2 linked regions of the Bdellovibrio bacteriovorus genome follow. The protein of the gene in region 1 binds, or shares a complex with, the protein of each later gene. Links are inferred from orthologs where the notes say so. Each region holds a gene or a part of one and is shown in the gene's direction. Other genes may lie near its edges.

Region 1 (16,816 bases):
GCACGACAATGTTCGTAAGAACGTAGGTCTTTTCGATGTGTCTCACATGGGCGAAGTTCGCGTGAAGGGACCGAAAGCTTTAGAAACTCTCGAGTGGCTGACAACGAATGATGTCGCAAAATTGAATGACGGAGAAGCGCAATATTCTCTTCTTCCGAATGATCAAGGCGGCTTGGTTGATGACATTATCGTTTATTGCTTGAAGAAAAACGAAGATTACTTGGTCTGTGTAAATGCCTCCAACAAAGACAAAGACTTCGCTTGGATGACGAAGAATAATAAAGGCGCTGACATCACTGATGAAAGCGATATGTGGGGTCAGATCGCGATTCAAGGTCCAAAAGCTTTGGAGCTTTGCGATCGCGTTTTCGGATTTAAAGTCAGTGAAATGAAGCCTTTCACTTTGAAATCCGGCCAATTCCAAAATTTCAAAATCATGGTCGCAACAACGGGCTACACGGGTGAAAAAGGCTGCGAGGTTTTTGTTGAAGCGGCAGGCACAGGCGCCCTTTGGAATCATCTTTTGAATGAAGGTAAAGACTTGGGAGCTCAACCTATTGGTTTGGGTGCTCGTGACACTCTTCGTACTGAAATGAAGTACTCTTTGTATGGTCATGAGATTGATGACACGACGAATCCATACGAGGCGGGTTTAGGCTGGGTTATTAAGCCAGCTAAAAAAGACTTTATCGGCAAAGCGATTATCGTGGGTAAAAAAGAGGCCGGCCTACAAAGAAATCTTGTGGGATTTAAGATGCTTGAGAAGGGCATCCCTCGTCAGGGTTACAGCCTATTTTCTTTTGACAACAAAGAAATCGGCAAGGTAACTAGTGGTACACATTCTCCGACTTTGGATGAACCTATCGGTATCGCCTACATCGACGTAGCTTTTGCAAAAGAAGGAACTGAGTTTCTTCTAGATATTCGCGGCCGTAAAACTAAAGCGGTGGTTTGTAAGACACCTTTTGTTCAGAAATAAGGAGCCGAAAATGGCATTTCACATCCCTGAAGACTACTATTACACAAAAGAACACGAGTGGGCTCAAGTTGACGAGAACATCGTGACTGTCGGTATCACTGAATTCGCTCAAGACCAATTGGGTGAAGTGGTTTACGTTGAGCTTCCAGAAGAAGGTCAAAAAATCACTCAAGGTCAAACTTTCGGCGTTATCGAGTCCGTTAAGGCTGTCAGCGACCTTTATGCCCCTGTTTCAGGCACTGTAATCGAAGTTAACACGGCTTTATCTGATGATCCGTCAGTTTTGAATGACGATCCAGTGAACGAAGGCTGGTTGGTTCGTATCGAAATGGATACTGAAAAAGAACTAGCAAACCTTATGAGAGCTCCTGACTACAAAAAATTGATCAGCGAGAAATAGTTCTTGCAAGATAGCGCGGAAATGCGCTATCTCTTTGTTTCAAATTACGGTGTTGCCCCGCTGGTGAAATTGGCAGACACGCTAGACTTAGGATCTAGTGCGCAAGCGTGGGGGTTCAAGTCCCTCGCGGGGCACCAAAAATAAGAAAACCAACCCAGAGGGTTGGTTTTTTTATTTTCGGGGCCACCGCTTCGGGCCTCTCGGGCGGTGAACCGCCTTCGCGGCTCACCTTCCTCCATGCTCCGCAATAAAACGATCCACGGGATCGTTTTACCGCGGGCACAACCTCGCGGGGCCATCCTCCGATCTAAGAGGGATTCTTTTCGCTCCCCTTCGGGGTCGCTTGTTTTTTTTGTGCTCCTGGTTTTTGGGGTCCAATCGATTTTCTTATTTTTAATCGACTAAAGATGATTTGTTTTGTTCCCTTTGATTCGTTACTTTTTAAGAAGTGACTTAAGGAGCTTCTATGAAAATTTCTGTTTTGTTTGTGGGATTGATGGTTGTTGCTGGTTCTGCGTTGGCTCAAGTGAAAGTGCCTGATTTTTTCAAGACGTCACGTGAACGCTGTGATTTTGTTCTTCGCTATATGGCTTCGACTCCGGATTGCCGAAGTATCGCGACTGATGTTTGTCCTCCCGGATCGGGAATGGATGCAGCCTCATGTGCAGTTGCTATTGGAAATATTAAGTGCGATCAAAATCGCAATGAAACTCTTTACCGCTGCAAAGAAGAGTGTTCAGGAACTGCTGACGTTAATAAATGTAATTAAGTAGCATTGATAAAAGAGCGGCTGAGAGGTCGCTCTTTTCTTTTAGTAGAACATTTTGTGCAAATAGATAGGCTGATAAACGAAGTTTGAATTTACGTTGGATACTGAGACAGATGTATCAACATCACCGCCCACAGCGCCTTCGACGAAACCATGACAGCGGTACTGTTTTCCAAGAGTTAGTCCACAGAACATATCACCGGCTGTGAGAATTTTAGAATAGCCCATCCCAGAATCAATGAGCGTAGCATTAAGTTGGTTGAGCACGGTATTACCAAAGGGAGGTTGTGCCAAACCGACGGTGGGCATATGCACAGACCAGCATTTAACCGCGTTGCTAGTTAAGATTCCGCACGCAAAATCCGCGCCTGAATAGACGGATAAATAGTCATTAGCTCCATCAATCAGATAAGGATTCACTACGTTTCCAGAACTTCCGTTCCCGACGTCTCCACTGCCGCCCCAACACTTCAGCTTGCCAGCCGTCGTTACACCGCAAGTGTAGGTAGAACCCAATGAGATTGATTTATAAGTGACTCCCGGATCCACTTCTGTCGGATTAGGATTGTTTGTTGTATTGCCAATTCCTAAGTGTCCGTTGGTGTTAGTACCCCAGCATTTCAACATGCCCGTCGTAGTGATGCCGCAAGTATGATTAAAGCCGCGTTCCACTGTTTTATATTTCGTAGGCGCATCGATAGTTTTGAACGCCGCTACAGCGGTAATCGTTCCATCACCTAGTTGTCCCGAGCCGTTAAAACCGGCGCAACGTAAATCTCCGGTTGTCGTGACTCCGCAAGTTCCATGGTTTTCCATACTGACATGAACATATTTGTAGCCAGGATCTACCAGTGTTGGGACGTTCACTCGCGGAGCGGAGCCAGTTGATGGCACCGAAGAGGAACCAAGTTCACCATAATGATTTCGACCCCAACATTTCAAATCGCCACTTTCCGTAATGGCACAATGGTCAGAGCTATGACGAGAAGCCACCTGAACGTAATTTGTATCTGCATCAATTAAAACTGGCGCCGGTCGACGTACCGTGGCTGTTGTTCCATCACCCATCACCTCGGTAGTACCCCAACAATAAAGTTTTTTATTGCTGATACCGCAGGCAACCGTATCATGATGCCCGCCTCCTCCGAAGGACACGGTATCAAAGTTAAAGTCTTTGAAAAATTCTCCCCAACGAGAGAAGAAGCCGATGTTGTGACCCGCACCGAAGGAGTTGTACTGCTGACTGGCACCGGAATCGAAACCAAAATTTCCCCAGCAGCGTAAATAGCCTGACGTTGGAATTCCGCAGACACGCCCCGCGCCCAAAGCAATTTTATCATACAACATTCCGCCGTCACTAAGAGTCGGTGACCTGCGAGAATTCCCTGAAGTTCCATCAGCGACCTGACCAGCATCATTAAATCCGAAGCAATATAGGACTTTTCCTGTGGTGAGCGCACACGTTGTTCCACGCGAAGTCGCATTTGTATCCGTATTCACAGCAACAGAGACGAAAGTTTCAGAAGAATCCACGTTGGTAGGACTAGATTTTGCTATATTTGTACCGTCGCCAATCTGCCCCCATGAATTAGCGCCACCCCAACATTTCAATTGGCCCGTCATAGTCACTGCGCACGAGTGTGACGATCCGACCGCCACCATGGAATAATCCGTGGTGGAGTCGACATCTTGCGGGGTATTGAAGCTGCCACCCGTTGGTAATGCGCCATTTCCGTTATTTCCCCAGCAACGCAATTTATGAGTGGAAGTCACTGCGCAGGAACCATCGGCACCCACGGATACATATTTATAGTCTGTAGCTCCATCAACTTCGACAGGGTCTGAAGGTATAGGGCTCGTCGTGCCTTTTCCGATTTCGCCGTAGCTATTTGAGCCCCAGCAACGAAGTTTGTTGTTGATAGTAATACCACACGTATGTCGATTGCCTGTGCTTATCATCAAATACAGATTGGGAGAGTCTGCTATTACAGGACTTGAACGATTCGTACTAGTGCCGTCGCCAAGCTGTTTGACCGTGTTAGTTCCCCAGCAATACAGCACACCCGACGTCGTTATAGCGCAAGTATGTTCGTGTCCTGTAGAGATACTAGCGAATGTAGGATTCCCAGCAACAGTGACAAGGGCGGCTCTGTCTCGGAAATTGCCGTCTCCCGTCCCTAGGGCCTGAGAGGAGTTGTATCCCCAACAACGAATAAATCCATCCGATAAAATCGCGCAAGAGTGTCTTTGGTTCAGTGCAACCGCCGTCACTTTCAAATTCTTTTCATCATCCGCAATGAAGTACTGTGCTTGATAGTTAATACCAAGGATTGCCGCAATCGTCGAAGTACGAGTGATGTGCACGTTCAGAACTTTTTCGCCTTCTACGAGTGCATTGTCTGGAAAGTTCGCCGTGATTGTAGCTGAAGCCGTATTCGCAGGAATCGTCACGGAACCCGAACTCAAATTATGATGAGTTGAATTTAACGCATCTCCAGTAACTTTGTAGTAAACGATGACGTCATAGTTTTTAACAGGATTGATGGTGAAGGTGATATTTTGGCCGCTGTCACCTTCGTTCACTCTATTCTGCGAGGCAGAAGTAATCTGCACTGTTGAAATAGCATCTTTAATCCAAGTAACTTCTGTCGCCGCCGTTTCTGACTGCCAAGTACCGAAAGTATCTGAACCAATCACACATAAAGTGACAGGACCATTCGGAATCGCACTGATATTGTCAGTGATCGCAGTTCCCACTGGAACTTGCCCACTGTAAGTCGCCGTCGCACAAGTGCCTGATGTGATAAATGCCTTCTTATACTGCGTAACGCTTGTTCCTGAAACCGTGATATTGACAGAAGTTGCTGATGAAACTCCTGTGGGCGCTCCTGTAATCACGGCGGTCAAAGCATCCCGAGTCCATGAAGCTTCCGTATGTGCCGGAGACCAATTACCCGCTGTATCGCGACCCCAAACACAAAGTTTGTAATCACCATTCACCAGGATTCGGTCTGAAATCGTCGAAGACAGGAAGTTATCGCTTCCCAAGTAGCTCGTAGGTGCCGAACACGAATTTGTTTCTCCTGGACGGATCAGGAAATATTTAAATAGATTCACGCCCGCTCCACCCACCGTCACGTTCAGGGCACTATTTGCATTCGTTCCGGAAGGAGCATTCGTCAGTGTCGCATTGCCAGGAGGAACCGTATCCTTATAGAAATGGCCAAAGGCCGTTATCATATTTCCGCTCGGGCGAGTATGAACGAAACTGAATGAATAGGTCGACGAAGTATTATCTGCAATACCGCTAGCATTTACTGTCATTGACCAAAAGCCGCCGGCACATGTTGTTGTTCCGGTGATACTTGGTTCTCCTGCCAAAGAAAGAGTGATCGGTCGACCGTATTCAGAACAAGTCCCAGTAATTTCGAAAGCCGTTTGGTTGACACCATTAATATACGTACCAACTGCCATGGTAACTGCGAGAGAAGGAATGACGGTGTCGTGGATAATCGTATCCGACAAACAATTCGTCTCGTTACCAGCCGCATCGCGAGCTTTATAGTAAATCCAGTTGTTGTCGTTCGCTGTAGGAAGCGTCCAAGATTTCGTAACAGCAAACGGCTCCCAAGTGCCTCCAGTCAGGCAAAGCGCGTTGTTGGTAATGTACATTTCTGTCGCACCACCCGCCATTGAAAGGTTCAGCGTCGCAGCTAAGTTATTTGTGTAGGCATCACCGTTATTGATGGCCATCGTTGCCGTCGGTGCTACCGTGTCTTTAACAAAAACAACTGTTACCGAGGGAGCCGCGACACCCGTCATACGAGCGTGGTTGGCGACGACAGTCACATTGCCCTGCCCATAAGTTCCTGAAGAAAGATTTAAAGTTTTTGTCCAAGAGCCTCCTGTACAAAGCGGAGGTGATGTTTGCGTGACTCCATTCGCTGTCAATGTCACTGCGATACCTTCTTCTGAACAGGCTCCAGAGACCGTGAACGAGGCCGCGTTCATCAAGCCGATATATGAACCCGCCGTCGGTGACGCTAAGGACAAGCTAGGCACCGAGCTCGTATGAACGATAGAGTCGGACGTACAGCTCGACTCATTTCCAGCCGTATCCCGGCGTTTCATGCGAACAGTGTTCGTGGCATTGGCTGTTGGTAAGACCCAGGCCTTTGATGCCACATAACTTTCCCAGACTCCTCCAGAACTACAGTCAGCAGCATTCGTGATGTAATATTCCGATGTGCCAGCGACATTCGAGACAGTTAACGTCACATTGAGATTCGTTGTACCCGCTTGACCGCTATTGATTGTGATTGTTCCCGCCGCCGGTGCAGCCGTATCTTTAATATAGTTGGCAGAATTCGCAGAACCCGAATTTCCCGCTTCATCTGACAAAGAAGCTGAAAGAATGAAGTTCCCCTGAGGAAGCGCCGTTAAATCTAAAATCGCAGAATACGAAGTTCCCAAACAAGTCGTGGTCGCGGTGTATCCGCTTGGGCCTGTAATTGTGATGGAACGATTTAATTCAGAACAACTTCCGCTGATGGTGAAGGCCGAAACATTGGCGATATTCACATAGCTATTTGCTGCCGGAGAATCAATCGTAATCGTTGGGGACGTAGAATCGTGAACAATGCTGTCAGAAACACATAGGGTTTCGCCCGAAGCATTTCTAAATTTCGCATACAATGTGTTCGTCGCATTCAGAGCCGGCAAAGTCCAAGACGCAGTTGCGGAATATGAAACCCAACTTCCACCCGATGCACAGCCAGCGACTTCGGTAAGATACATTTCTGTCACATCAGTGACGGACATATCGACAGTCACAACGTTATTGGTTGTTACTGTATTCCCATTATTTAGCGCAAAAGACGTGATAACAGGAGGAGCACCGGTGCGAGATGCTGAAGCCGAAGCATTTCCAACATTACCCGCCGCATCGACTAGCGACGCTGAAATTGAAATAGGTGAACTCAAGACCGATGATACATCTAAATTCGCAGAGTAGGCTCCCGCAGTACAGACCGTTGTTGTGGAAATTGTTCCCGCGATCAGCGTCACTGTTTTTCCATTTTCAGAACAATTTCCCGTGATCGGATAAGAACCTTCATTCATTGGCGTCACGGCAACTGGCGCATCTATCGTGACGGTTGGAGGCACGACATCTTTTTCTACTGGATACTTCTGTTCAAAGGACTGCCCCGTGGGCGCAATCATCGTAAAAACAAGTTCCCCAATATAGTTTGCAGGTAACACCGAAAGGTCCAAAGATCGCGACCAAGAACCGGTGTTATCACATGTGAATTCATGATTTAGTATTGCCGTGGCTTCTGTAATCGTAACTTTAGAACCAGGAACGCAGCTTCCTTTGAATGGAGTTGCCGCCATGTTGCTTCCATTTATACGGCCTTCACTTTCACTAGTTACCGAGAAAAATTCGAGAGATTTGCCACTTATCAATTGAGTATCAAGCGTACAAGACGACAAAATTGTCGCAGCAATGACTGCGACAAACAAATTCCCGACCCAGCGGCAACGTTCAAGAATAGATGAAAGCAGGACTTCCTGCGTGTAAACCCAGAACATGACTCTTTATTTATCGGGAATTCCTCACGAAGTGTTAAAGTCCCGTTAGGGGTATTATGTTCTGCGAATATCGCTCAGTTCTTATCCTGAGACAGCGACAATGTGAGAAAATCCTCTCAAGGCCATTCGTTTGATTTCGCGAGGTCCGTAAACAAACACTCATGTAAGAGTATTATAAACTTAAAATTTTCCCTCGGAAAACCAAGGATCTAGCTTTTTTAAAGAGTGAGTTCCCACTCATATTTCTATTTCATCTGAACGAAAGAAATTCGGTCACCGCGAGCAACAAACTCGACTTGGCAATAGAGTGTTCCTTACCGTTCCATGAATGATCAATATCGAGTCACTTCATCAAAATTTGTACAGGATACCCGCCCGTCGCTATTGAAAATGCGTCGTCCTTGACCAACCCATAGATAGAAAGTTTGTAGCGCATGATCTGATCGGTAGCGGAATCAAGAACATAGGCAAAAGTATTCGCAGCATCCACTGTCATACCGACGGGAGCTATTCCGGCGGCGACCGACGTGGGTGATTGGTGAATCAAGGATCCATCCTGCTGAATGGAATACAACGAAATATCGCTGCTTCCTGAATTTGCAACGAACATCTGACTTCCTGAAATCAGCAGTCCCTGAGGAGCGACTCCCGTGGAGACGGTGGCTTTCTTAGTCAGGGTGCCATCAGCCTCTATTGCAAAAGATTCCACTAAATCCGTCCAGCAACTTGCTGCATACAAAAAAGATCCTTGCTTCAAGGCAGTTACGCCGACGGGACCCGATGGGCAGCTTTCTGCTTGAACCGAAGCCGGACTCAAGGGTTGAAAACTTCCATCAGCCTGCCAACGAAACTGGGCAATAGAATCGTTGTAGTGACTGATGACGTATACATATTCCCCTGACGGAGAAACATGAATTCCTAAAGATGAATCTGCGTATGGAATGAAACCGCTCAAACTCAAAGTCCCATCATCGCTGATCGAAAAGCGCGTGATGTTCGGTTCGGTCATACTTGAAGCATACAGAAATTTCGCGTCGGGACTTAATGCAAGATGAACAGGAGTATCCTCGGTTGCGATGGCTGATGCGATCTCCGTCAACACACCATCCGTACCAATTTTAAATTGGGAAATAGTATTATCGTATTCATCTGCGACATATAAATACTGCTGTGAACTGTCCATGATCATGAAAGAAGGCATAGTTCCAGTGTTGATTGTGGGAGCTGACAATGGTGAAAGCTCACCGTCCTTGGAAAGATGATACTGATAAATCTTGCTATCGCCGCGGCTCAATACGTATACAAACTGATCGCGTCCGACAATTTTCTGTCCGCTTCCGCCACCGCTGCAACCGGCAAAAATAAGAATCGTGAATATCAATATCAATGTTTTTGAAAGTAGGTGTTTCATGTGTTCTCCCTATGGTCTTCAAAGAATGCAAGCAGGGGTCCACCGAAACTAGGTCTTAAGTCGAAACTCATCGAGATGAGGAAAGAACTGCCGAAAAATCGGCGGCACGTTCTGCCGCAGTTTCGGCTGCTGCCGAATTTACACCGCTGTTTCTTTTTTTCGCCGAAAGCCAAAACAGAATTTCAGGAATGTCCAAAGTGTCCAGTTGAGCCGTGCCTTCTGACACTCGATACTGTGAGCCGACTTTGTCAAAAAGGGATTACAATGCAGGTTATTAAAAAGAAGTATGACCCCATGGATGTAAATATTGTTGTGGAAAACGCTGGTGAAGCGACTTTGTCTCGCGCTGAAGTCAGCGTGCGCATTCGGGACATTCTGACGACAATATTGGTCTTTATGTCGGGCGAAAACGATGTGTCCGTTGAAATCACTCACGGCGAAAAAACGACGATATTCAAAGTTAACTGTTCACAAAAATCCATCGGAAAAATCATCGGAGCTCAAGGGAAAAATATCGGAGCTTTAAGAACTCTGGTAGCATCGCTTTCCGGCAGGAATGGTTTTAGAAGCATCGTGGAAGTGCCTTATTATCCCTTCGACAGTAAATAAAAGAGCCGGGTTCTATGAGCACGGAGTCCTACATACTTCATCACGACATCTTTCTTCAGCTGATAAGGGAGCAAAAGCTTTCCCATGCGGCTATTGCAAAGCATTTGAAGATCTCGACAAAAACGGTTCAGCGCTGGGTTAACAAGTCTTCTAAAAAAATAAAAAAAGAACAGCTTAAGGATTTGGCTGAACTGCTGCAGACGGATACTACACAGCTAATTCAAAACAAGAACCGCTTGCGGATCAGTCCCGCGAACAAAGCTTTAGAAGTATTATTGTCAGATCCTTATATGCAAAAAAATCACTGTGATGAAGACTGGCGAAATTATCTTAAGATTCTCAAACACTTTAAAAATGTGGACCTGCCGACACATCAGGCGCTTTTGCTTCACAAAGCTGTTGGAAGGAGTTTTTTAAACCTCGGAAGTTTGCGCGCCGGCAAAGCCTATCTCAAAGCCGCTTGGGATCAGTTGCAACTCAATAAGGATCACTTTCTTGGTGAAAACCTCAGCTTCGAGCTGAAAATCGAGATGGCTTTGACTGAATATTTTCAAGGCGACATCGAAAAAACGCAGCAACATCTTCGAAAGATTTCTTCATCTTTTCTATCCGTGCCAGTTTTTAGTTTATCCAAAGTTCGATACCAACTTCTTCAGGGACATCTTCACTATCACCAAGCGAAATATAAAGACGCCGAAGAACTCTTTCGCGGGGCTCTTCTTTACTGCTTCACTTATAATAAATCGTGTCTGATCGAAGTCGCTCAGCTTTATCAGGCGTTGGGGCTCCTTTATTTTAGAGCAGGTTCTTTAACGAAGTCCTTTTCTTCCTTTATAAAAATGGGAACAGTTTCGCAGAAAATCGAATGGCGCCGCGGGATCTGCACTGCCCAAATGCTGCTGAAGCTTTCAAAAAATTTTCATTCCAATGACATTTCAACTTTTAAAAGTCAGAGGCGATATCTACCGGCCAGCCGCATGCATTCACTTTTCGAAAAAGCCCAGCTTGCACAACACGTTCTAGAAGGAAAATATGACATTGCCGATCAACTGCTGAAATATCGTAAAGAACAGGCAAAGTTCAGTCCCCTATTAACGGCACAAATAAATTTGGAAACGGCCCTTCTTAATCGAGTTTCCAGCGGGAGATTTAAACCCGCAATACATTTGCGGGATACAGAAGATTTTTTGAACAAGAATGATCTGTTCGATCTATTGGATACTTTAAAATTAATTTCAGCCCAAGAGACTATCCAAGAACTGGATTTCTTACGACTGTACTTCTAAGAGGTCCTGTTGTTGACAAGATACTGAGGGATGCGTCCGTCGGCTTCTTATTTGATTTTAAACAGTTCCTTCCCGCATCGCATTTAATACGGCCAGCTAAACGCAGTAATGTTGGCGTTGCATAGAATTTTTCCTATAACTAAAGGATGCATTTTCTTTCACGGCTTCTTACAGTCTTCGTTACGGCGTTTTCGTGTGCTTCTTTTGCAGTGGATTCTTTTTCGTTTCCTCAAGGAGAAGTTAAACTTATTTCGTCCCATACATCTTGGAATGAAGACCAAAAGCCCTCTTTGGGGATTCATTTTAAAATCCAAGACCATTGGCATATTTACTGGAAAAATTCGGGTGATTCAGGTGCCGCGCCAAAATGGACTTGGAACTTTACGAATGCCAGGATTACAAAAGAGCATTGGCCTCTGCCAGAACGTATTCCCGTGGAAGGTTTGATAAACTTCGGTTATTCCGAGGAAGCTCTTTTTGCTTTCGATCTTGAGCCGGAGACAAAGCCAAACCCTGTTCAGGCGTCGCTCCGCTTAGAATTTCTTATCTGTAGAATCGAGTGCGTCCCTTACTTTACTGAGCTGAAAACAGAAATTCCTTATTCTTCTCAACGAGGTCCTCCGGCGGAGACCTTCTCAAAATTCTCTTTTCCTACACCGGCTCCTTCGTCCTTTTCCTGGGTCCCTCGAAAAATAGAGGGCGCAACTTTAAAAACCGTCCTTAACCTTCCCGCGCAAACTGCTCTGAAAAACCTCGAGGTCTTTCCAGAAGACGGGGAAAGTTTTAAAGCGACCGTTCCTGTGCTCACACCTGAGGATCATAACTTTGAAATTGATCTCGCTTTGCAAGATACTTCAAAAACGGATTTCGAAGGAGCTCGTTTTCTTCTAGTGACTGAAAATACCGAAGGTCAAAAGCAAGGATACGAAATTTCTTTGCAGAAAACCGCGCCGACTTCTTTGGTTTTTGTTCTGCTTTGGGCCCTGGTGGGTGGGTTCATTTTAAACTTCATGCCCTGTGTGTTTCCCGTACTTTCCATCAAAGTGTTGAGCTTCTTAGGTCCAGAGAAAAATGCGCAAAGCCTGCGAACCTCAGGTCTTTATTACACTTTGGGCGTCATGATGTCCTTCTTAGCACTGGGCGGAATATTGATGCTATTGCGCGCCGGTGGAGAACAAATCGGCTGGGGTTTCCAGTTACAATCCCCCACTGTCGCCGCTGGAATCTCTATTTTGTTCTTCTGGCTGGGACTTAATTTTTTGGGGACTTTTGAAATCGGTCAGTCGCTAACATATCTAGGTGCAAAGAAGACATCTTCGGATCGTGCGGGGTCTTTCTTAACTGGAGTGCTAGCGACATTGGTTGCAACTCCATGCACGGCCCCTTTCATGGGCGCAGCTCTGGGAGCTTCACTGGCCATGCCCGCCATAAATACTTTGCTTGTCTTTGCTGGCTTAGGTTTGGGAATGGCTTTTCCATTCTTGGTTTTGGCTTATTTCCCGAAGACCGTTCAATATCTGCCAAAGCCGGGCGCGTGGATGGAAAAACTCAAAGAGTTTTTAGCTTTTCCACTTTTTGCGACAGTGCTGTGGTTGCTTTGGGTCTTGTCACATCAAGTGACTATTGCCAGCTTACTCTTTTTATTAGGAATTTATTTAATCATCGCTCTGTGGATCTGGGGTTCCCGCCAAGTTCATAATGAAAGATGGAAGCAAGTTCTTTTATTGCTTGGCTTTTTGCTTTCATTCCTAGTTTTGGCTTTGATGCCACACGAATCGATCACTGTTTCCAAGGTTTCTCAAAGCGACTCCTGGAAAACTTTTAGCAAGGAATCTGTCGCGCAAGATATCGCCGCAGGAAAAGCCGTCTTTATCGACTTCACGGCTGCTTGGTGCATCACCTGCCAGGTGAATAAGAAACTGGTTCTGCACACCTCGGAAGTTCAAAGCGCTTTTACGGCGAACTCTGTACAACTTTACCAAGCGGACTGGACCGACAAGAACCCGGCTATCACTGAGGCCTTAGCCGGATACGGTCGCAACTCTCTGCCGCTTTATGTGTACTACGCGGCGGGCTCCAACAGACCTCTGCTTTTACCCGAGATTTTAACCAAAGGAATTATCTTAGAACTTTTTAACAAGGAGACAAAGTAATGAAAAAACTGTTCGCAATGTTACTGGTTACATGTGCAAGTTCTTTGGCTATGGCCGAAGCCAAAATCGGTAGTCCCGCTCCTGATTTTTCTGTTGTCGATGCCACAGGAAAAACTCACAAGCTTGCTGATTACAAAGGGAAGTATGTTGTTCTTGAGTGGTATAACAAAGACTGCCCTTACGTGCGTAAACACTATGACAGCAAGAACATGCAAAAAATCCAAGGTGACATGACAGCTAAAAACATCGTGTGGTTGTCCGTGATTTCTTCAGCTCCAGGCAAACAAGGTCACTTGGCTGCGACAGATGCGGTGAAGAATGCTCAGAAGGAGGGCTCCAAAGCTTCGGCTATTCTTCTTGATGAAAAAGGAGTTATGGGAAAAGCTTACGGAGCAAAAACAACTCCGCACATGTACCTGATCGATCCTCAAGGTGTTCTTCGCTATAATGGCGCGATCGACAGCAATGATTCCGCAGATCCTAAAACGATTGCTTCGTCGGAAAACTACATCGTTCGTGCCGTGGCGAGCGCTGAAAAAGGCGAAAAGATCGCGAAAGAGACAAGCAAACCTTACGGTTGCAGCGTGAAATATTAATTTAAAATGCGGCTGTCTTTGAAAAAAGAACAGCCGCTTTTTTTCGTCTTCAATTAACTGGCTTTTTTATTCCCATCGACCACCGTTTCCACACTGGCAACCATTTCATCCAAATAGTCTGACTGTTGGGAAAGTTCGACAGAAGCCGCCGCGGCCTCTTCCGAGGATGCCGCATTACTTTGAGTCACCTTATCCAGTTCATGCACTGCTTTACTGATCTGCTCGATTCCCGCATTCTGCTCTGTACTGGCTTGCGCGATTTCGTTATTCAACGTTGATACTTTCTCCGCTTCTTGAACAATGGCATGTAATGTATCGCCGCTTTGAACCGCAAAGTTATAGCTATTATCGATTTGTTCTGTGCTCAGACGAATTAAATCAGAAATCTCTTTGGCAGAGACCGCTGATTTTTGTGCTAACGCTCGCACGGCATCCGCGACAACCGCAAATCCTCGTCCATGCTCACCGGCGCGAGCGGCTTCGACTGCGGCATTGAGAGCCAAAAGATTTGTCTGAAACGCAATATCGTCAATCACTGCGGTGATTTCATTAACTTTTTTTGCGGAGTCGGCCACTTGTTTCATGGATTCAATCAGCGTCTGAATTTGACCTTCACCTAGTTTTGCGGTGTGCATGGCATGCAAAGAAATTTCTTTGGCCGTACTCGCATTGTCGGTATTGCGTTTGACCATGCTAGTGATTTCCTCTATCGATGCTGAGGTTTCCTCGAGCGCTGCGGCCGCCTGAGTCGTCGAAGCACTTAGGTTTTGAGAGGCGTTGGAAATTTCATGACTTGCCGATGTCAGTTGAGAGCTGGAGTTTTTAATGGAACTGACAGCATTTCTCAAAGTACCCATCGGTTTTCTTAAAATCCACCACGCAATAGCCACACTGGCGAACAGACCGATCAAAGCTATACGAATGATGTCTTTTACGGAAGCCTGGCTTGCCGCGTGTGTAGCTTCCATACTGGAGGTGATCGCGAAAACACCATGAAGGCGTCCATCTTCCCAGTTTTCCATGGGAAGCCCCAGAACATCTTTTCCATTTTTAAATGGGCTTTGCGAGGGATTTCCGTGGCACAATAAACACCCTTGCTGCTCGCTCAAGCGAACCGGACGATAGACGACGATTTTGTCGTCATCAGAAGTCACGATCTCTTTAAGATCCTTATCGTGCTGAAAGCGATCGAAGATAACTTGCTCTTTTGCATTTGCTTTATTTTCGGCATTGCGTGGCTCTGGAGAAAAAACCCTGAATTGATAGCCTGTTCTGACAGCCTGATCTTGTCCGACCTTCATCGCCGCAAAAATCGGTACACGTTTTAGAATCTGAGTTTTGACGTCTTTGGGGATGTTCCCATCTGGATACCGTAAGGCATTTTGTGCCATTAATTCAGCGAGGCCCCCCTGTTGGGCGACGTAATCACGAGTTCCTTCGAGTTGATTTAAAATGGCCTGACTTCTCGACAACAGATCGCTCTGACCTTGTTCTTCGATTTCCTTCCATGCAATTCGCGTGGATGTGATCGTGGCTAATGTCGCCGCTAATCCCACGATACAGACCACTTTAGTTGCGAGTTTCATGCGTTCCTCCGATACCACAACTATTTCAGCGTAATGTGGATGGACCATGGAACAAGATGACGAGCATCATGATTGCCCTAATTTCGGTGGAACTTGGACCAGCTTGAGACACTCAAAAATGAGTGCTCATATTATTCCCTAGAACTCGTTTTTTATCTGACTCAATTTCGCACGAGCTTAAGCGAATCCATTCACCTCAGACGGACTTCCTTGAACGCTCGGACCTCCGAGAACTCGAGAATAAGAAAAAGCCCGCGAAAGCATTGTCTTAATGCGTTGCGCTGTTGTCTTGGGATGGAAGTCCCGCTAAGGCCCGAAAAAGATGCATCTAAAGCGGAAACCTGATAGATATTGAGGACCTATGACAAACGCAAACACCACTCGTACAGCCCCTTATAATTCTGTAAAACCCGATGTGAATCTTTCGAAGCAGGAAGAGTCCATTTTAGATTTCTGGGATCAGGAAAAGATTTTCGCGAAGTCTTTAGATCCAAAAGGAAAAAAGACTTACAGCTTTTACGACGGTCCTCCGTTTGCAACGGGTCTTCCTCACTACGGACACTTGCTTGCGGGTGTCTTGAAAGACGTGGTTCCTCGTTACTGGACGATGAAAGGCTACACTGTTCCTCGTCGTTTTGGTTGGGACTGTCACGGTCTTCCCGTTGAGTATGAAATCAACAAAGCTCACAAAATCGAAAGCCGCAAAGATGTTTTCAAAATGGGTGTTGCCAATTACAACAACGCCTGCCGCGGTATCGTGAAAAGATATTCTGAAGAATGGAAAACCACCGTTCGCCGTGTGGGTCGTTGGGTGGATATGGAAAATCCTTACTTCACGATGGATGTTTCCTTCATGGAGAGCGTTTGGTGGGTGTTCCAACAGCTTTTCGAAAAAGGTTTGATCTATGAAGGCTACAAAGTCGTTCCTTACTCTGTAGGAATCTCGACTTCGCTTTCAAACTTCGAAGCCAATCAGAACTATAAAATGGTTCAAGACCCTGCGATCACGGTGATGTTTAAACTTATCAATCAACCGGATACAGCCGTCATGGCTTGGACGACGACTCCTTGGACCTTGCCTTCGAACCTGGCATTGGCCGTGGGTCTGGATATCGACTACGTCAAAGTTCAAGAAAAGTCTTCGGGTCGCAAATTGATCTTGGCGCAGGCCCTTCTACCTTCTGTTTTCAAAAAACCGGATGAAGAAGTTGAAGTTTTGCAAATGATGAAGGGTAAAGACCTTGTCGATTTAACTTACGAACCTTTATTCCCTTACTTCGGCGATCGCGCAGATAAAGGGGCTTTCCGTATTATCTCTTCAGACCACGTAACAACGGACAGCGGTACTGGTGTGGTTCACATGGCTCCGGCATTCGGTGAAGAGGACTACTATGCATGCTCTAAAGCAGGCATCCCTTTAGTGAATCCTGTCGAT
Region 2 (11,733 bases), 2.0 Mb from region 1 along the record:
GATTTTGTCTTCCTGAGTTTGTTCACTCTCTTCCAGTCTGAATTCCAATTGACCTCGGATATAGCCAAAGCCTCCTGCTAAAGTCTCAGGACCCCAAGTCATGCCATCTGTTTCCCACGCAGAACCGTCTTCCGCCCAACGCTGTTCAAATTCCTCTACGGACTCGAAGTAATCCGTTTGCATTGCCAGCTCGCGAATCATGACTTTTGGATCTTTGTTCGGAGCTACCGTGTGTGTTTGCGAACCTTCAGCAACTTCAGCAAGTAAAGTCACCGCATAGTTGATACGCTCCTCAAGGCTTTTAGATTTCGCGTTAGCAGTGAAAGAAAAAACAAGTGAGGCAATAAGAATTAAATTTTTCATCGGGCCATCCTTTAAAAAAGTGATTGGAATGGCCCGGATATATGCCGAATCCAGATGAAAACAAAATCAATGCTTCACCTGAATATATTCATGAATTGAATAGTAAATATTACTCAGCCCCAGAGGTCATTTTTAGACCAATGATGGACACAAGCAAAAGAGCTAAGAAAAAGATCCTTGCTGGCGTCACAGCTTCTTTAAATAAGACGATACCCAATATAGCCGCTCCTAGGGCGCCGATTCCGACCCACACTCCATAAGCGGTTCCGATAGGAAGGACGTTTGCGGCTTTGGCTAAAAGGAACATACTCCCCGCCAAAGTCAGCAGTGTGAAAACACTGGGGCCTAATTTCGTAAAACCGGCTGTGTATTTAAGTCCGATCGACCAGCCTACTTCAAGAAGGCCTGCAACCAATAAAAGAATCCATGCTGTTGTGTTAGACATACCAACACTCCTTTCGTTAGAAAAAAGCGTCGTCTTGTCTTGACCGGGTACGTCGCACATCGTCCGGGTAAAGGCTCAAATGAAAATGAACCGAAATACAGCCTTATTTAAATCGTTCTCAGTGAAAATGTCAACTTTCCAGGCCCGACTTGAGACCTTGCTCTCTTGACGACAAAGGGCGCAAGGAATAGGTTACGCCCTATGCAAAAACTCAAAGTTTTCCTGTCTGACAGTTTGAATCCTCATCTTAATCTTGCGACGGAAGAGTGGATCTTTCACAACCTAGATCCTTCTCAACAAATTCTGTTTTTGTGGCGCAACGAAGAGACTGTGGTCATCGGCCGCAACCAGAACCCTTGGACTGAGTGCAATCTTGCGCAAATGAAATCAGACAATGTTCACTTAGCACGCAGAACAACCGGCGGTGGCGCTGTCTTTCACGATTTAGGAAATACCAACTTCACATTCCTATCTCCAAAAGAATCTTATAAGCGTGAAAACAATGTGCAGATCATTTTTGATGCTTTGAAAACTTTCGGCATTCAGGGTGAAGCTTCCGGCCGGAATGATTTGCTGATCCCCTTCCATGATGGACCTCGCAAGTTCAGCGGCAGCGCATATCGTGAAAAGAAAGATCGTGCCTTCCATCACGGAACTCTTCTTTTGCACACCGATCTGACTCGCCTTGGAAATTATCTAACTCCAAATCCAAAAAAATTACAGGCGAAGGGGAAAGAATCTGTTCGCGCACGTGTGGCAAATTTGAATGAAGTGGCATCAGAAATCCGCCACGAACAGATTGTTGAAACCATGGTGGCTTCTTTTGAAAAATTCTATGGCGCCAAGGCCGAGATCGAGTCTTTGACGATGGCAAGCTTAAAAGAAATGCCAGAGCTTAAGACTCAGTACGACTCATTAAGTTCTTGGGATTGGTTGTATGGAAATACTTTAGAGTTCAGTCACAAGATGGATGAGTATTTGTCTTTGGGCTTTTTTGATTTCCACTTCAAGGTGGAAGACGGTGTGATCAAGGAACTTCGTATTTTCACGGATTGTTTGTACCCGCAATTGATCGAAGACCTCACGAATGAACTTCGTGGGTCCCCTTACCGCGGCGACGTGATCAAACACGCGCTTGGAAAAATCCAAAGCAAGTACCCGGATCTTTCCGCGGGACTGACAGAGCTTGAACAATGGCTCTGCCGCCAAATCGAAATTTAAATTATCTTACGCGTTTCAAGTTGCGGCATTCGTATTGTTTATAAGTGCGAGTGCCATCAGCTTGGAATACGTGATCGAAATAAAGATTCGCAGCTAAAACGCGACCAGTACCATCGCTGGCAATCTTCACTTCCGCTGAAGAAACTTTGTCTAAGTTAAAGCTATAAGCATGAAAGCCATCTTTATATAGATAAGGTCCTTTCACAGAGGTCTTGTATTGCGCTTTACGAGCATCGCCTTTATTTACGGCTTCAGGAGCTTCTACTTCGATGCTTTTCACTTCGCCTTGGCCGTTAATGTTTAAAGCCACAGCGCAAGCTCTTTCAGAAATCGCAAGCTTCTTACAGCCCAGATCTTTCGCAAAAAAACCACTGCCCGTATCCGCACACTGTTTGCGAGCTGCCAAAGTGCCGTGGAATACCAATGATTCCCCTGCTTGAGCTCCGATGGAGAACATCATTACGATCGCTTGTACCAGAAACGCTCTTTTCGTCATAAGAAAACCTCCGTTAATATTCGTGAGGCTTAGGAGCAACATGTGTTCCAATATGAGATCAAAGACAACGAATCCTCGCCTTTATTCGAGTGCTCATGCCTTTACCAGGTGACGAATTTGGGCGCCTCTTCAAGATCTCCAGGATTGTCCAGTATGTCCCGTGACTGGGATTGTCTGCCATTCAAAGAATAGACAGGCGCTCTTGTCTGCGAAGGAAATAAACAGGTTATAACCTAGGCATAATCGTCGCTAGAAAGATTCCTGACTTTAGAAACCAGTTTTGCAACGTTATAGAAAAAAGGGAGAACCCATGTTCGCTAAGAAATCTATTTCAATCACAGCAGCAGCACTTCTGTTAAGCTTGGGCAGCCAGGCAATGGCCGCCTCCATGGAGTGCTCTATCAGTTTGACAACAGCGACTGCCGGAGGACTGATGCCGATGGAGCGAGCCATCACTTTAAAAGCGAGCGAGGTCCGTCCCGAAGCCAAGATGGAACTGAGTGAGTGTACGGACTCTGATATTTTAGGAATGACGGTCACGCTTTGTGCGATTGAAGACGGTGATGCTTTGGGTGTGTTTCACGCCGAATTGTTTATCAATCGCGACGGCGGTGAAGAGCTTGAGTTCACTTCGGCGAAAGATATCTTTGCCTACTCTAAAAAACGTGCCGGTGCCTTAGTGTCGCTATTTTCGGAAGGAACTTTGACTCCGCAATTCATGAAGAAGATGGATGATGCGAATCTGACTTATCCAGAGTACAAAGGTGGCGATTCATTGGCGATTGATGACGCCGTCTCTGCAGCCTTCAAAAAAGGTGTTCTGAACAAAAACGATATCGTTTCTTTGAGCATTGAAAGCTGCCGACTTAAATAACTATAAAGAAGGAGTTCTGCCGCCGTCGACGGGTAAGTTGATACCTGTAATATAAGAGGCGGCGGGACTTGCTAAAAACGCGATGGCTTCAGCCATCTCTTGGGGCTCTCCGATTCTTCCCATCGGCACTGACTTTTTCCAATTTTCTTCGATCTGATCCAATGTGGTTTGCGATGATTTGGCTGACGAATCCATTAAAGACGTCAAACGATCCGTCAGAATATAACCTGGTAAAACATTGTTCACCGTGATTCCAAATGGTGCGAGTTCACCGGCTAAAGTTTTTGACCAACTGGCCATCGCTCCCCTCACCGTATTAGAAACTCCCAAATTCGGCAGAGGATTTTTCACTGACGTCGAAATCACATTGAGGATGCGTCCATAGCGAGATTGCTTCATAGAAGGAAGAAGTGTTTGCACCAGCAGATGTGCGGCATGCAAGTGCGACTTAAACGGAGCTTCGAACTCTTCAATACTAGCGGCATGAAGAGGACCGCCTTTAGGTCCTCCTGAATTGTTAATTAGAATTTGTATGGATTCTTTTTGAAGCGAGGGTAAAAGCTTCTTCAAACTTTCCGTTTCCCCAAGATCAACCGTGAAATACTTATGACCACTTCCCGAAAGTTCGTTCATTAAAGTTTTAAGTTTTTCCTCTGTGCGGGCTAGAGCAATCACTTTGGCTCCGCGCTCAGCGAATAACAGAGCCGTCGCTTTCCCAATACCACCTGAGGCTCCGCAGACAAGAGCTGTTTTTCCTTCAAGACTCCACGAATTCATTTTTCCCTCGCGAAATTTGGGTTAGAAGTTCGACTTAAGCCATTCGCTTATATCGTCTCTCATTTCTGGAGAGATTTCATGACCCGCATTGTAAGTCTTAAAGTTAAACGCAAATCCGGCTTTTTTCAAAGTTTCTGCGGTGGCTTCGGCGTGAAACAAAGGCAGTTTGTTATCGTGCAGACCATGCATTAGTAAAACTCGAGGCGTGGACGTCACCGTGCCATCAGGCACCACTCCTTGAGAGACTTCTTGCAAAGTGCGCCCGCCTATCGCAACCATGCCGCGAATAAGTTCAGGTTCGGTAAATCCTAAAGAAAGACTCATGATCGTGCCTTGACTGAAACCCAAAAGAACAATTTTACGGGAATCAACTTCAGGATGCGATTTTAACTGATGAATAAAATCTTTTAAAAGAAGGCGGGAGCTTTCCGCCTCTTCGCGATTGTGCAGAGGTCCCTCCGCCGTGAAGCGAACTTGGAACCAGGCAAAGCTCTCAGGCCCCATCACTAAAGGCGCGCGCAAACTAAGGACGGCGAATCTTGGATCCAGCGAAGAAGCCAACTCCGCAAGATCCTTTTCGTTGGAACCGACACCATGAAGAGCGATGATCACAGGCGACTTACCCTGGCTTTTTTCTTTTGCCGGAATGTAAATCGCCTGCAGCTTGCTATCTGTTTTCATATCATCCTTTTTTACCCAAGCTAAACCCACGCATAGAAATAGAACCCATGTCATAACCTTCAAACTGGAACGCCAGTTCATCTTTCTCATCTGCGGCTCCTAAAACATACAGCATTGGTAAATAGTGATCGGGCGTAGGAACGCTTAAGCGTCCTGCTGTGGATTTCATAAATTCTTCAGTAAGTGCTTTAAAGTCGCGATCGACCAGTTTTTCTTTGGCCCATTCGTCAAATTCGATCGCCCAATCTTCACCTTGCAATGGCTTATCCCAGTTCGCTCGGCGTAGGTTGTGAACGATGTTGCCGCTTCCCACGATCAAGACGCCTTGCTCTCTTAATTTTTTAAGAGTGCGGCCTAACTCAAAGTGAAATGCGGGAGGTTCGGACATATCGATACTCAATTGTAGAACCGGGATATCGGCCTGCGGATACATCTTACGAAGCACCGCCCAGGTTCCATGATCCAATCCCCACGAGCTGTCGTCGCCATGAATTTGCGGTTTATTAGACAGGCTTTGAATTTGTTTTGCCAACTCAGGATCACCGGGCGCGGGATATTGCACGTTGAATAACTCCTGCGGAAATCCATAGAAGTCATGTATAGTGCGCGGCTTTTCCATACGAGTCACCCATGTGCCTGCACTCAACCAGTGAGCGGAAATCACTAAGATGGCTTTCGGTGTCGCGATTTCATTTCCTAAATTAGCTAAACTTTGCGTGAACGGATTGTCTTGGATCGCGTTCATAGGATTGCCGTGCCCCACAAAAAGCACGGGCATCTTCGCACCGTCTTGTTTTGAAGTCAGATTTAAAAGAGTTTTTAATTGATCAGGCATATGCAATCTCCATAGGCCCCAAGCCGTCAGCGCACTGCCTGCGCCAATCAGCAAAGACCTTCGACTTAAGGAACGTGTTCCCTTGCTCATGCCTCCATTATTATGGAAAAAGCACTGTTCCAAAAGACGTCAAATTTGCATAACACTGTTCTATTTTTGTATATTTACCCTCTAGGCCGGGCTTATTTAGCTTTTCAGATAGGGCACTAAGGCAATTGCTGCCGGCACAAATTGAATCACAGCACCTCTCCACATCTTACGTGGATTTGACAAGAGCAGGACTAAGCCCGCACCACAAATTGAAAGAAGGGCGTAAATAATAAGCGTCGTTCCCATGGAATAGGTCATCTCTCCCGTTCTAAAATGCAGGCCCGCAAAAATCGCGATCGCCAGGAAGAGATTGTAAAAGCCCTGATTGAACGCAAGCGGTTTTGTCGCGGCGACATCTTGAGGCTTTACGCCGAAGATGCGATTGATGCGCGGGCGTCCCCAAAGAAGACTTTCTAAAATGAAGAAGTAAACATGCAAGAATGCCGGAAGAAGAGCGAACGATATTTCCATACATTCAGTCTTTAGATCATGAGCTTTAAGGTCAAGGGGTCTTCATGCGGGCCCTCTCCCCTCGCCGCGGCTGGCAAAGGGAGGGTTCATTGTTTCGGAGAGGTTGACCCACGCAGAACCCCGAGCTAGCTTGAGCCATTACTTTAACGACACATTGTGCGCCGCATTTTAAAGCAAATGCCGACGCCTTCTTGCGGAGGAAAAATGGCTGAATATATCAATCCAGATTACGTTCCAGAACCGGATAAAATGAACGTGAAAAAGGGCCTTGAGGGCGTGGTTATGGATACTTCAAAAGTATCTAAAGTAAACCCTCACACAAACTCTTTGATCTACCGTGGTTACCCAGTTCAAGACTTGGCTGAAAACTGCTCTTTTGAAGAGGTGGCTTACCTTCTTTACAACAACGAGTTGCCAACAGCTTCTCAACTTGCAGACTTCACGAAAAAAGAGCGCGGCTACCGTGAGATCTCTACAACTTTGTTGAACGTGATCAAAGCTCTTCCACAAAAATGTCACCCGATGGATTCAATCCGCACAGCGGTTTCTTTCTTGGGAACTGAAGACGCTCGTATTTGGGATGCGACTCCAGCGACAAATATGGATAAAGCAATCCAGTTGTTGGCAAAAATCCCAACAATGGTTGCTGCTGACTACCGCTTCAAAAAAGGTTTGGATTTCATTCCTCCTAAAGCGGATCTTTCTATCTCTGAAAACTTCTTCCACATGTGCTTTGGTAAAGTGCCTCAAAAAGAAGTTGTAAAGGCTTTCGACGTTTCTTTGATCCTTTACGCTGAACACAGCTTCAACGCTTCGACTTTCACAGCACGTGTTGTGACTTCAACTCAATCTGATATTTATTCTGCAACTGTTGCGGGTATCGGTGCGTTGAAAGGTCCTTTGCACGGTGGTGCAAACGAAATGGTTATGCACATGATGAAAGAGATCGCAGACCCTGCGAAAGCCGAACAATGGATGTTGGATGCTCTAGCTCAGAAGAAAAAAGTCATGGGCTTCGGTCACCGCGTTTACCGTTCTGGCGACTCTCGCGTTCCAACAATGAAAAAATACGCGCAAGTTATGGCAGACGTGACTGGCGAACAAAAATGGATGCAGATGTACACGTCGCTTGAAAAAGTGATGGTAGAGAAAAAGAAAATCTACCCTAACTTGGATTTCCCAGCGGGTCCTGCTTACTACATGATGGGCTTTGAGATCGACTTCTTTACGCCGATCTTCGTGATGGCTCGTACAACGGGCTGGTCTGCTCACATTATGGAGCAAGCTGCAGACAACCGTATCATCCGTCCTCTTTCTGAGTACGTGGGTCACGAACAACGCAAAGTTGTTCCTTTGTCTGAAAGAAAATAATTTAGAGAAATCTAAAATGAAAAAGGGAGCGGTATCGCTCCCTTTTTTTTGGCTCTAGTGAATTGAGAGCTGCTGGCGCTCGTGGCTGTAGGCCACTAAAATGCGCTCGATTTCTGGATCTTCCGTATTCAAGCTCTCTTTGGTCGTTGGTAACGCCATCAAGTAGTCGCTTTTACGAACCATGTTTTGAAAATCAAATTCTTTTAAATCCTTAAAACGGCCCATTTGACGACGAACTTTGAAAAGAGACGTCATGGATTTAAGATGCGCCAAAGTCCCCTCGGCGTATTGAGTCCTCATCGTTGTTAGATCAATGTTTTGACGCCATCTTTGAAGTGTTCCCATAGACGAAGCTTTTAAAATTTCACTGGATTGAGTATCTAGGACCTCGGCCCAACGCTTCGCCGTCTGCATATGCAATGAAATGTCGTGACGGCGCTTGGATAGTGGCTGAACAGCGACGCCATTTGTGGGCTGTCTCACTGTGGGACTGGTGCTTTTGGCTCCAACCAATGCGAGTTCAGAGGCCATGATGGCAAGTCCTACGAAACAAAGCGCGGCAGTTCTTAAAAATATAAGCATCTTCTTGTTCATACTTCTTAGGATATCCAAGAGTTGTGCCGTGTTCTAATTTGAGACGAAAGAATTTGACCGCACGAACGTCCTCGCATGAAATGAAGGCGCGTTTTTTATGAAAAGGACCGTATGAAAAAGATCTTACTGCTTTCGTTATTTCTTCTTGGCTGTGCTCAGACGGCGAAACATGATTCGGGTTCGTCAACTTCGGCAACGTATATTTCCTCTCTGCCGTCACAGGAAATCGTGTACGAAAAGCCGGTGCATAAAATCGCCTTTGGTTCTTGCGCCAATCAAGATCAGCCCGAACCTTTGTGGAAGGATGTTCTTCAAGCCAAGCCCGATCTTTTTCTGTTCATGGGTGATAACGTCTATGCTAGCCACCCGACTCAACAACCTATCGCCGAACAGTATCGCAAGATGGATCAAATTCCTGAATACATCGCTATCCGCAAAGAAGTTCCTTTTATGGCGACGTGGGACGATCATGATTTCGGCGAGCGCGATGGCGGATCTGACTTTAAAGGTAAAGACAATGCCCGTCGTGATTTCTTAAACTATTGGGGTTATGTTAAAAATAGCATTCCTTTAGAACAAAAGGGCATCTATCACGCGAAGATGATCGGACCTAAAAAGAAATCTGTGCAAGTGATCATGCTAGATACTCGTTATTTCCGCAGTCCTTTAAAAGAAAGCCCGGGGAATGAAGGCAAAGCGCAGGATTATATCCCGCAAGAGGAAGGAACGATCTTAGGGGAAGCTCAGTGGGAATGGCTTGAAGGACAATTGAAGCGCCCTGCAGACGTGCGCTTCATCGTTTCTAGTATTCAGTTGATCGCCAATGATCCGAAATACGAAAAATGGGGCAACTTCCCGAAAGAGCGTCAGCGCTTCTTTGATTTACTCAAGTCCACGCGGGCGAAGAATGTGATTTTATTAAGTGGCGATCGTCATATTGCTTCGATCTCTAAAATGGACCTAAAGAATTACGGTTCTCTCTATGAGATCACTTCAAGCTCAATCAATCGTGCAAATAAGTACGGCGACGCCGACTCTCACTACGTCGGACCGGTGTACAGCAAGGAAAACTTTGGTTTGGCTGACATCGATTGGAAAAAGAAGCTCGTCACCGTCGATATTCGCGGCTTCAATAACGAAGTTGTTAACTCCGTGAAAATCAAACTTCGTTAATTATTTGTCCGCGCGACTCCAATCCACTAACGGTGGATTGGGGTTTTCGGCGAACTTGCCGTTAAACAGAGTTCTTGCCCACATCACGGTTTCATCGATCGCTGAATCCAAGTGAGTTTCATCCACGACGACTGTCGGAATGTCCAAATCTTGCGCTTTGTTCTGAGCATCATCGTAAGGCCCTTGAATCATCACTAAGCCTTTACAGACATTGGATTCGCGACAGACTTGCGCCATGTATTCAGCCCCGACGCTGACCCCGACGCCGATGATTTTTTCTGGATTGATCGTGCCATGAGTTTGCATAAATCTTAAAGCCGCATGAATGTCTTCGGTGCGCTTGGATGGGGACTCCCAGGATTGCGCGGCACCTTCGTCTTCAGAGTAGTAGCTATGATCCATCACCAGGCAGGCGAAACCTTCTTCGCTCACTTCGCGTGCGATATAATGCGTGATTTGGTTCGTGGCTCCTGTCATTGAACCTTCAAATAACAATCCCACTAAATGCTCGGATGAATTTTTTGGTAGATAAAGACAGCCTTCCAACAAACGTCCTTGCGAAGCATAGGTGATGGTGAGTTTCATAGCGGACCTCCCCCGTTTCTATAAGGATAGAAAATCCTGTCCTTATTCGGAAATGAGGGTTTGTTTGGTTGAGGAAAAACAAAGGTTGTTGTGTTGCAAGACAATCGGGTCGCGTACAACAGGGACGATTTCACTGCCACGGTGGCAGTAAGCGATTGCGTCAAGAACAACTTTCAGATCAATCCGGAAGAATTACTTTAAGACATTTATTTTTGGGTCATTTTTTGGGCACTGATAACTAATAACTAAATTCTTAATGGCTTACGAAGTAACTTAAAAAATTCAGTGAATTAAATTCGATCAATCAACTCGACACCAACTCAATTAAATTTCTAGTTGTCCATCAAACTCAGATTAATCATAAAATTTCGCGCAATCCGCAATGCCCGCGACTTCGCCTCTGACGCTTTCAAGCCCACGAAGTTTTCATCCACAGTTTGCGTGAATAGGCGCAGCCATTGTTCAAAGTGTCCCTGTTGCAAATTCAACTTCATATGTGGAGGAAAAGGTCTGCCGCGATAGGTGTCTTCTCCCAATAACAAGTCCGCCCAGAAGTTGTAAAGCTTCGGCAGATGTTCTTCCCAATCTACTTTTGCTACGTCGGTGAATATCGGGCCGATATAAGGGTCTTGACGCACCTTTGAGTAAAACTCGTCGACTAACAACTTGATGTCTTCACGGTTCTCGATGGGTTTTCTTGTTTTCATAATATCTTTCTTTTGCTTTCGTGAAATTACTTCTCCACGAACTCTTCAAGTGCTTTGTCGCCAGCTCATTTCAACGACCTCAGCTACATTGTCGCGAACTTTATCACTATAAAAATATTCCAACCCCTCAACCGCCTCCGAGAAGAAGAATCTGGTACCTTAAGCGATGGGAAGGACGTCGAGATCTTTTTGGCGGATCTTGCGCAACTCTTCCGGAATACTTTTTAGAATTGCTTCGCCTAAAGCTTCAATCAATTCATTTTTGTAGTGCTCGCGGCGATACACCAAGCCGATTTCGCGGGCTGGGATCGGTCGTTCAAATTGCACTAAGTGACTTCGATCGCCAATGTGTTCGGCGGCTAGGTACGGAAGCAAAGTGTAGCCTCCATACAGATCGACGAGGTTCTTCAGCGTTTCTAAACTTCCGCTTTCGAATTTATAACGTCGACCCCCGCCTTTATTTTTTCTGACTGAACATAGATCCAATACTTGATTGCGCAAGCAATGACCCTCTTCGAGTAACCAAATATCTTCCATGCTGAGACTTTGATATTTGATCTTTTTCATCTGCGCATACTCGTGATTCTTTTCGCACAAGACAGAAAAAGGCTCATAGTACAAAGGGTACTCAAACATCTTTGCCATCTTCGTCGGTGTTGCCAAAATTCCCACATCAATTTCATCAGCATTCAAGGCTTCTAAAATCTGATCGGTTTGCAGTTCTTTGATGTTCAGCTCTACCTCGGGAAAAAGCTCTTCGCAAACCGGCAGCAGGCGCGGCAATAAATATGGAGCCACGGTGGGTATGACACCGACCACCAAACTTCCCTGCTTCGCCCCTTTTTTTTCGTGCTGAATCAGACTTTCGATTTTACGCGCCTCAAACAGGACTGTTTGCATTTGAGATATTAGCTTTTTTCCCATCTGTGTCAGAAGAACTGGTTTCTTCGAGCGATCGAAGATAACGACGCCCAAATCCTCTTCTAATTTCTGGATCTGCATACTCAACGTTGGTTGAGTCACAAAACAAGCCTCTGCCGCCTTCGCAAA

Evidence for each region.
Region 2: the proteins of gcvH (region 1) and AZI87_RS00300 are in contact, whole or in part, in a crystal structure (PDB 3A7A), measured with the Escherichia coli proteins. The link is inferred for Bdellovibrio bacteriovorus from one-to-one orthologs.

The regions. Positions count from the first base shown.
Region 1 is NZ_LUKD01000001.1:2,069,428-2,086,243, reverse strand. Bases 1-2,684 are described here. They hold gcvH (glycine cleavage system protein GcvH), read left to right. Parts: upstream 1-989; coding sequence 990-1,379; downstream 1,380-2,684. Other genes in these bases: AZI87_RS09990 (hypothetical protein), read right to left, coding at 2,191-2,684; AZI87_RS09995 (hypothetical protein), read left to right, coding at 1,846-2,148; gcvT (glycine cleavage system aminomethyltransferase GcvT), read left to right, coding at 1-979. Also shown: more of AZI87_RS09990, read right to left, coding at 2,685-7,542; AZI87_RS09985 (lactonase family protein), read right to left, coding at 8,084-9,151; AZI87_RS18285 (KH domain-containing protein), read left to right, coding at 9,416-9,760; AZI87_RS09975 (hypothetical protein), read left to right, coding at 9,775-11,046; AZI87_RS09970 (protein-disulfide reductase DsbD family protein), read left to right, coding at 11,193-13,199; AZI87_RS09965 (redoxin domain-containing protein), read left to right, coding at 13,199-13,795; AZI87_RS09960 (methyl-accepting chemotaxis protein), read right to left, coding at 13,849-15,381; ileS (isoleucine--tRNA ligase), read left to right, coding at 15,743-16,816. UniProt on the Escherichia coli protein: The glycine cleavage system catalyzes the degradation of glycine. The H protein shuttles the methylamine group of glycine from the P protein to the T protein.
Region 2 is NZ_LUKD01000001.1:68,313-80,045, forward strand. What follows is about bases 45-3,019. They hold AZI87_RS00300 (lipoate--protein ligase), read left to right. Parts: upstream 45-1,009; coding sequence 1,010-2,029; downstream 2,030-3,019. Other genes in these bases: AZI87_RS00290 (hypothetical protein), read right to left, coding at 45-363; AZI87_RS00295 (DMT family transporter), read right to left, coding at 473-808; AZI87_RS00305 (hypothetical protein), read right to left, coding at 2,031-2,525; AZI87_RS00310 (hypothetical protein), read left to right, coding at 2,836-3,019. In the rest of the region: more of AZI87_RS00290, read right to left, coding at 1-44; more of AZI87_RS00310, read left to right, coding at 3,020-3,399; AZI87_RS00315 (SDR family oxidoreductase), read right to left, coding at 3,400-4,176; AZI87_RS00320 (alpha/beta hydrolase), read right to left, coding at 4,198-4,857; ygiD (4,5-DOPA dioxygenase extradiol), read right to left, coding at 4,859-5,782; AZI87_RS00330 (DUF1304 domain-containing protein), read right to left, coding at 5,879-6,253; AZI87_RS00335 (bifunctional 2-methylcitrate synthase/citrate synthase), read left to right, coding at 6,458-7,624; AZI87_RS00340 (hypothetical protein), read right to left, coding at 7,679-8,218; AZI87_RS00345 (alkaline phosphatase D family protein), read left to right, coding at 8,330-9,391; AZI87_RS00350 (alpha/beta hydrolase), read right to left, coding at 9,392-9,976; AZI87_RS00355 (group III truncated hemoglobin), read right to left, coding at 10,309-10,683; AZI87_RS00360 (hydrogen peroxide-inducible genes activator), read right to left, coding at 10,843-11,733. UniProt on the Escherichia coli protein: Catalyzes both the ATP-dependent activation of exogenously supplied lipoate to lipoyl-AMP and the transfer of the activated lipoyl onto the lipoyl domains of lipoate-dependent enzymes.